One region of the Blautia sp. DFI.6.71 genome, then DNA from elsewhere that is predicted to be linked to it. Evidence: riboswitches for the same ligand, from Rfam matches in the RefSeq annotation. Region 1 holds a riboswitch; the other holds the start of a gene.
What was found. A riboswitch is a leader RNA that binds a small molecule or an ion and turns the genes downstream of it on or off. The one in region 1 is predicted to bind cobalamin.
Positions count from the first base shown of each region.

Region 1 (4,519 bases):
CAGGAGTATGGATGGTATTTGGAAGAAAAACTCAGATATATGAAAAAACAGAAGAAATTTTTGGAAATCCATTAATGGGATATGCACCTTGTGCCTGGGAAGAAACAATAGGAGAGGATATATCTTTACTGTATATGGATATTACCTGGGCTGAACTGGAACCGGCGGAAGGAAAATATGACTGGGAGAAAATCGAAAGAGAAAATCAGACTGACAGATGGAGAGAAGAAGGGAAACACCTGGTACTGAGGTTTGTGTGTGATATTCCCGGGGAGGAAAAGCATATGGACATTCCACAATGGCTATATGACAAAACTGATCATGCGGGAACCTGGTATGATATGGAGTATGGAAAGGGATATGCTCCTGATTATAATAATGAACAGATGATACAATATCACAAAAGGGCAGTTAATGCACTTGGAGAGCATTTTGGCAGAGATGGACTGGTCAGTTATATCGAACTTGGAAGTCTGGGGCACTGGGGAGAATGGCATGTAAATATTTCCGCAGGAATACAGAGTCTGCCGGAAGAATCTGTAAGAGAACGTTATATGATTCCATGGACAGAGGCCTTCCCTGATTCCATGATACTGATGAGAAGACCTTTTAGTGAGGGAGAACATTATGGAACAGGTCTCTACAACGATATGACCGGACAGCCAGAGAGCACAGAGGAATGGTTTCGCTGGATTAATGAAGGCGGTGAGTTTGACCAGACTCATGAGAAAAAAGGGTTATCCGCAATGAAAGATTTCTGGAAAAAGTTTCCTTCCGGAGGTGAGTTTACAAGTTCAATTACAATGAAAGATTTGCTTGACACAAATCTGGATCAGACAATAAATCTGATAAAGAAAGCACATACTACTTTTCTTGGACCGAAAATAGCGGATAAAACTTATGAAAATGGTTATAGGAAAGTTTTAGGAAGCATGGGATATCGTTTGTGGATTTCGCAAGCAAGCCTTATTCAGATGCCGGGTTATGTCAGCCTGAATCTTAAATGGAAGAATGATGGAGTTGCACCATTTTATGAAGACTGGCCTGTATGGGTTCTGGTAGAAGATGAGGATGGAAATAGTCTTGAAAAAGAAGCGGTTGACATTTCGTTAAAATCACTTCTGCCGGAAGAAACTTTACAGACAAAAACAAGAATGCAGGTAAAAAAGCTGATCTCACTGGCCGGAAAGAAATATAAGATCAGTATAGGTATTGAAGATCCGATGACTGGGAAATTAGCTGTTCGATTTTCAATGAAAGGAACTTATAATGAAGGGAAAAATTATCTTTTTCAGTAAACTGAAAGAGTTACGTTTTGATATTTAGAAACTAAAATTACCTTATTTAATTACTATAAATGAGCAAATTTGAAAAAATGCACAAAATTATCCTGCTAATTTCATAAATGCTTCAAAATCATCACTTGCTTTTGCACATAGGAATAGATACTGATACTTTTCCTGATGAACGGCACTACAGATTCGATGATATCCATCTTGAAAAGACCGATATCCGCCAGTTCCTGTGACACAAATATAATGTGTCAGTGACATCAACAGCCAGTACCTCTGTATTCCCTTTGAGGAGCGTATCTGGTATGTATCCAGGGCCAGATGGTTTTTGCATTGCCTGAAAAATATCTCAATCGGCCATCGACAAACATAACAGGAAAGGATCTCCTGTGTAGATAAGGATACATTTGTGCTAATGAAAGCACGTAGTGCTTTAGGATTACCAAATGCTTTTTCAGGATAGCTTAAAAGAACAACTGCATTTTCTATGCCGCTGAGGTTTCCCTCATACCGGTACACATAATAGTTGCGTTTTTTGACTGTGACGAGGTCAAATCCTTTATGTGTTGTGGATCGTTCAGCAGCCAGTTCACTGAGTTTCTTTTTCATTCCTGATGGATACAGCAGACGGTTTGTTTTCAAAGCACCAATGGTATGGAACCCTTTCTGTACAAAAGTATTGATTATTTTTTCAGAAACATACCAGCAGTCACAAAGGAAATAAGACATTACTGGTGGAACAGGCAGTTCCTTTGCAATATTTTGTACAATATCAATCTTGGAAATTGATTTATTGTACATTACAAAAGCATAGTTCAGGACAATGCCGTTACAGGAAAGCATAACAGCTACTGCCTGATGTCCGTAGTCCTGTTTCCCCTTTAAATGGGATTGGTGAAAGTACGCATCTTCAATCGGATACAGAGCCTGTGACGAAGGCTTTGTCTTTGAAGCTATCGTATCGTCTACAATGCAGAAAACAGGCTTTCCGGTGCGTGCTGCTTCTGAATAAATAATCTCTATAACAGAACGTTTTAACGTATCTGAAAGTAGAGAATCATCCCATTTCCCTGAATTAAGGAAATGTGCAATCGTAGTTCTGTGACAGGAACTGTTTTTAGCAAAATCCGTGGTTTTTCCATGATATCCTGAAATGAAAATGCTGATCAGGATACTTATAAGGTGGTTTATCACCCGGTTCGAATAAAATTTGCATAAATTTAATTTCTTAAGCTGGTTGTATATGAATGCGGAATGATGTATAGTATTTGCGAGAGACACCTTCTTTCGTAAATATTGCAAATGTTTGTTTAGGCACTTTCATTATACAACACACGGAATCGAGGTGTCTTTCTTTTATGCAAAATCACGAACTTGCTCATTTATAGTAGTAAAAATATTTTAGCATAAACAAAGAAATGCCACAAGAGAAGGTAGTGCTGCAAAGAGACCCTTATTATGGAATAGATACTGGAATCTGAATATTCAAGACCATAGTAAAAGTGAATAAAAAAACATATAAATATTAGATGTAAATTATTGACGTTAACCAAATGGAATTATATAATAAAAATATAATGAAGTTGGGGAAAAGCCTTAGCGCGGAGTAAAAATAGTTTTTGACTTTTAGCCCCTGATATCATATTATAAAAATAATGCATGTTTCCAGTAATATGGAATTAAAAGGGAAACCGGTGCAAGTCCGGTACGGTCCCGCCACTGTAAAAGGGAGCTTTTTATCATATATGTCACTGCTTAAGAGGCGGGAAGACGATAAAATGCGATGAACTTAAGTCAGGAGACCTGCTTGCATTAGAAAAGGTTATTTCTTACGGTGTATTAAGAAAGGCTTTATTTTTATACCTAAAATACATTTTAAGAAGAGGATCTTTTTTACTTCAGGAAGGGATGTGAGAAAAGAAAACTTGAATTTTTATACAAATACGACAGAAAGGTAAAAAAGGAATGAAAAAGATAATTAGTTTTATATTGACAATGATTATGCTGCTTACCTGCACCAGTATTTCAGTTATGGCATCTGATGTCCAGAGTGATACAGCAGATCAGGATGAAAAAATGACAATAGGAGTGTCTGTATATAATCTGAATGATGCGGAAGTAAGAGAGTTTAGAAATTATTTTGAAAATTATGTCGGTATGGCTTTTGAAGTTGAGTTTTTATATTCTTCCAGTATAAGCACTGCAGAAGAAGAAATCAGCTTTATAAATGAGCTTCATGAAAGAAATGTAAAGGGAATTATTTCTTTCCTTTCCTCTGATCTTGAAGAAGTTCTTCCGGTATGCGAAGAATATGGTATGTATTATGTGCGTGGTTCAGGAACGATCAGTGATGAAATGTATGAGAAAGTAAAGGATAATCCTTACTTTCTGGGAACGATAGGAACATCTGTTGAAACAGAAAAGGATGCGGCTGCCAATATGGCGGAGTATTTTGCTTCAGAGGATCAGAATAATCAGAATCATTACATAATAGCATGTGGAGGATCTGCCATCGGTAATGAGATGCATCGTCTGAGAACGATAGGTATTCTGAATAAGCTTCAGGAAGCATATGGTCTGTCATATGAGAAGTCTGTAGAAGAACTGGTGAATACGCAGGATACGGAAGAAATTGAAACAGGCAGTGATATTAAGATTACTCTGGTTCCGGGTTATCCAAAAGATCATCTGGATGAAAAGCTGGCTGCTCCGCTGAATACAGGAGAGTATAATGTTATTCTGAGTGTAGTGAGCGCAAGTGATTTTATCAAGGTAATTGATGCTTATGAAGAAGAGAACAGTACAGATGTATTGTTGGGGTCAATTGATTGTTTTACAGAAGATACATACGAAATGTTTAACAAGAAGGGATATAACGGCAAGGAAAGAATCGACTATCTTGTAGGAAAATATGGTGCTATCGTTGCACCATCATTTGTTGCTATGAAGAATGCTCTGGAAGGCTTTGCAGAAGATTACCGTGAAGATGGAAGTGCTTTCCGGCTGCAGCAGTCATTTTGGACAGCGGATTCAGTAGATGAGTTTAATAAGCAGTATGTGTTATCTATTGGAATGTATGATAATACATATAGTGTAGAGGACATGATGGGAGTTCTGAAATCCTATACACCGGAAACAAATTTTGAAGAATTCCAGAAATTTACGGAAAAATAGATAGAAAATAAAAGTCTGAAATAATTGACGTATGCATGATAGTATGTTATGAT
Region 1 is NZ_JAJDMJ010000003.1:132,526-137,044, reverse strand. Features, by position in the region: gene LJE12_RS03335 (DUF4832 domain-containing protein) at 1-1,298, shown strand, start outside; gene LJE12_RS03330 (transposase) at 1,386-2,486, opposite strand; cobalamin riboswitch at 2,935-3,117, shown strand; gene LJE12_RS03325 (hypothetical protein) at 3,258-4,466, shown strand.

Region 2 (4,519 bases), on a different contig from region 1:
GGAAACAGGAAGGAAATTATCCTTTGAATACGTATCATCCCATCCGACCACTGTCACAATATGATTAATTACAGTCGAATTTGATTTTCCAACAGGATAACAATATGCTGCTGTGTCCGGGTTTACATAATTTTCCTTCATATAAAGCATAATGGATACTGCATGGTCATTCAGCAACATTTCCTTCATACGTTCCTCACTGTATTTGGAAACAGATGCATTTTTCAGATATGCCGCTGAATTATAAGCCTTACTTCCCGGAATCTGTACAGTCAGATCCTGCTGATGCGAAGAATCCGTAGGAAATGGTACATCGGCCTCTGTAGTCATTCCCGACCATGTACTGAGATAAATAGCCGCCAGGTGATCATTACCTCCTATTACATGATAATTTCCCAGTACATAATTCTTATCATCGGGGGTATTTCCAAGAGGATCATTCTGTCTGTTGGAGAAAAAATATGATAAATGTTCTTCTGACAGATCGTAGGTTCCTTTGTTCTGTGCCAGAAGCGAAGTCTCCATGATTGCTGCCATACCAAAAGCCCAGCAGGTTCCAAATGGATTCTGATTCTTTACGGGCGTAACTAATCCTTCCTTTCTGGCATCATAGGAAGATGGAAATGCAGCCTCCCTGTTTCCATATGCAGCATAAACTGATGTCAGATCACTCTCCACTTCAATTCCCGGATCCAAAGGTTTTAAATTTTTAAAGGGTTCCAGTTCTTCCTTTCTTTCCTCTTCTGTCAACGGACGACCCTTAATATACCTGATTCCGTCTGTACCCTCTTCTGAGTTTTCTCCATCCTGAAACTCCTGTTTTGCATCATCGCTTCCGAACAATTCTGCATCCGATCCCGTATCTGTTCCAAATTCATCTGCCTGTGAACTTTGAAATTCTTTCAGATCTGATGTATTTTCTTCTGTCTCCCTGTTGACTCCGGATCCAAACATTTCCTGACCCGCAGCGGGTACCGATGTACAAACCATTGAATAAGCCAGAAAAACTGACAATGCGCGTATCGCTGTATTTCTTTTTTTCATGTAGTAGTTAACTCCCTTACATAAATATAATATCATTATATCAGTATCTTTTTTGTTTTTCAACCATGATCAATGACAAAAACCGTCGGAAAACAGTGAATTTTCCCTGTTTTCCGACGGCTCTATGTAGAAATGCAGAGCTCTGCCGACAAGAAAATGTCGCCAGGAAAAGACGTCAAATGCCTGTGATGCATTTTCTTCTGTGCATGTGAAAAGTGTGAAAAATGTGTGTGAAATGCTTTATATACTAACTCAGAACAGACTTGAAAATCTTACAGACTCTTCTCTTTTGCTATCCTTATTCTAGCAGAACAAGCATTGTATTACAATGAAAATCGTTCTTTCTTATTTGTGCTAATCTGACACATTGTTACTGTTCACTCCGTTCTAAGCAGCAACGCATTCTCCTCTTATTTGCTGATACTTTCCTTTGCTCTTTTCATCATATCAGCCAGTTCCTGGTATTTTCCTGTGACATACCCATAGTTTTTTCGCTTATGCGGAAGCATACAGTTTGTGCAGTCTTTAATTCCCTTTTCCGTATACCGGAAATTCCCACCGCATTTCTCACCCAGGGCATATAGCGGGCAATAACAAAACAGACAGTTAAAATCATCCGGATCTGCATTCTTATGACACGGAAAAAATTCACATTTCTTATGGCTGAAATAAGAATATTCTTTCCCTTCCCAATAAGGTTTCTCCATTGCTACCTCTCCTCTCCTGTTGCAAGTTTTTATCTTTCCAGAATAATTCCGTTTTCTCATTCTCCATCAATCCCACCCATCAGAGGACGAAATAAAAAAAATACTCTAATAAATTATCAATTTCTCTTCACATAACAAAGCATTGAAAATTCATTACAGTATTTTTCACAGATCATACATTTAAAATTAATAAGAGGGAGCGATGCTACCCCGGGGTAGAAAAAAATCCGTTCATGAGTGCGCGGAGGGAACGAATAAATCCGAAGTAGTATCGCCTGCCATTTAATCATGTATAATTCATAAAGAACAGGCGCATTCCATAAAAAATGTCTGCCTTCAGATAAAAGCAGACAACACTCCGAAGCTGCGGATTCAACGGAGTTGGTTGTTACACTTTACACGGAAGTTTAACCTCGCCATACCAAGCAGGTTTCCTGGCTCCAGGCTCATCGCTCCTCTCTCCTTCTCATGCTATGGCACAATGGACATTCTGAGATTTGCTCCTCTGTTACAGTGACCGGATCGCTCAGGTTTCTCACCTGATTCCCTCTTTCTGTACTGCTCTTTCTCACAGTATCAGCACTTAATATGTTCTGTATGGAATTATACTGTCATTATAATAACACCCTGCAACAAGCTTGTCAACTATTTATCAATATATTTTTCAATATTCCACACCTTCCGGCAGCGGATCCCATTCATTCAGACCAAGACTCTGTCTGAATTTTGCTTCTTCCAGACTCAGCTTTGGAACATCCTCATTCAAAAACGCTCTCAGCTCATCAATCCCCTCTCCGGTCACATTGTTTACCAGAAAAATTCTTTCACATCCTGCATTCAGCATCCACTGACGCACCATTGGAACATTCGCATAAGGAGAATCTATTTTCGTAATGATTCCTATCAGTGGTCTCAGAATAAATGCATTACTGCCATAGCCAAACAAACTGAAAGGTTCATCTGCTGACTGTACCATTGCCACCACATCTGCTTCAAAAGAAAAACAGGCCAGCCCTACGCTGAAATGCTTGGACTCTGCATACTCTCCCGGAGAATCAATGGTATCATCATCCGTATTCGTATACTGCGTTTTTACATAATGAAGTTTTTCGCCTTTTAATGCCTGCGTTAATGAAGTCTTACCTGCTTCACTTCTGCCCATCAGAAATATTTTCTTCATATTTAATGTCTGTCCCTTTCACTTCTCTCAGCTATTCCGGCAGTTACATAAGCACCATCGATACAGAATAACTGACTTTTCGTATGTTTTAACTTTTGTGAACTGCACAAGTCTTAAAGCCAAGCACCTCTCTAAAAAATTTCACCACTTCTTCCACTGCAGTCTGAACTTCCGTCAGACCTCCCGTAAGGATCAATGATCCGCTGAAGCGATCCATGAAACCAATCTCCACATTTGCACTTTTCACTGCAATATCAGCAGCTACAACCACTGCTTCCCATGGGGTAAAACGAATCATTCCGATTGCTTCTCCTGTGTGGTCTTCTCCCTCATGGACTCCAATATGCAAACCAAGATTCTGATAAATACAGCTCTGTGAAGGATTGATCACATGCGCCAGGCACACTTCCTTTCCCGGAACCCTTACCCTGGTCATACGCAGTTTTTTTCCCTTTAGTTTCTCATAATCCTGGTTATAAAGCTTTTCCAGTAATTCTCTGGTTGTCATCCCTGCCATCCCAACACTTCCTATCTTTTGGTAATCTTGCAGACTACATAACCCAGAGTGTCTCTGAAATAATCCACAACCTCAGTCATCGCTGACATTACATCGGAAATCTCTCCCGTAATGATCAGTGTGCCTGTAAATCGATCTGCAAATCCCAGATAAACATTTCCGCTTTTTACCGCAATATCAGATGCAATCACTGCAGATTCAGGCGGTGTCATATTCATAATTCCGATTGCAGATGAACGATAATCCACCTGCGGATTCAGTCCAAGCTTCTGGTATATGACCGGAGCCGGCCCTCCCATTACATGTGCAAAAGTAATCTCCTTGCCAGCAACTGTTTCCTGTACAATTCTTATGTGTTCTACATGGTCATTTGCCATTTATCATTCCTCGCTTTCACTATTCAACTATAATCCGGATAATTCATGAGAATATTCTTTCCCACTGATGTCTCCAAAAACAGATTTAAAATTTTATATGTATCTCTTCAGTTACATAAACTGTACTATCCATCCAATTTTATGTCAAGGTAAAATCCACCTGAAAGTCGGTAAAATATTATACATGGTTACGGTTCACTCCGTTCACAGCAACACGCTTCGCGATGCACAGAATTTATGCTAATCGCATAAATTCGCACGGTATGTCTCGGAATTTTGGCATATTCATGCCAAAACACCTCGCGGAATAATGATAACTACTTATACATAAAGAAAAGGAGCATCAGCCCCCTTAGCGATACTCCTTTTCAACCCCTATAAATTTAATTATTTATACTTATTTAATTATACCAGTCTTCTTACAGAAACAATCGTTCTGTACGCTGCGTTATCACTGATCTTAATTCCATCTACAGAGTTCGATGCATGAACGATACGTCCATTCCCCATATAGATTGCAACGTGTCCACCGTAGCAGATCAAATCGCCCGGCTGTGCATCAGCATAAGATACTTCTGTACCGGCATTCTGCTGTTCATAAGAAGTTCTCGGAAGACTTACTCCGAAGTTTGCATATACACTCTGTGTAAATCCTGAACAGTCAGCTCCACCTGTAAGGCTTGTACCGCCCCAT
Region 2 is NZ_JAJDMJ010000027.1:32,440-36,958, forward strand. Features, by position in the region: gene LJE12_RS12105 (C1 family peptidase) at 1-1,044, opposite strand, end outside; gene LJE12_RS12110 (cysteine-rich small domain-containing protein) at 1,455-1,751, opposite strand; cobalamin riboswitch at 2,159-2,353, opposite strand; gene LJE12_RS12115 (EutP/PduV family microcompartment system protein) at 2,416-2,931, opposite strand; gene LJE12_RS12120 (BMC domain-containing protein) at 3,020-3,448, opposite strand; gene LJE12_RS12125 (BMC domain-containing protein) at 3,460-3,825, opposite strand; gene LJE12_RS12130 (C40 family peptidase) at 4,231-4,519, opposite strand, start outside.
Region 2: it holds a riboswitch for cobalamin, as region 1 does, so the genes downstream of both, LJE12_RS12110 (cysteine-rich small domain-containing protein) here and LJE12_RS03325 (hypothetical protein) in region 1, are expected to answer to the same signal.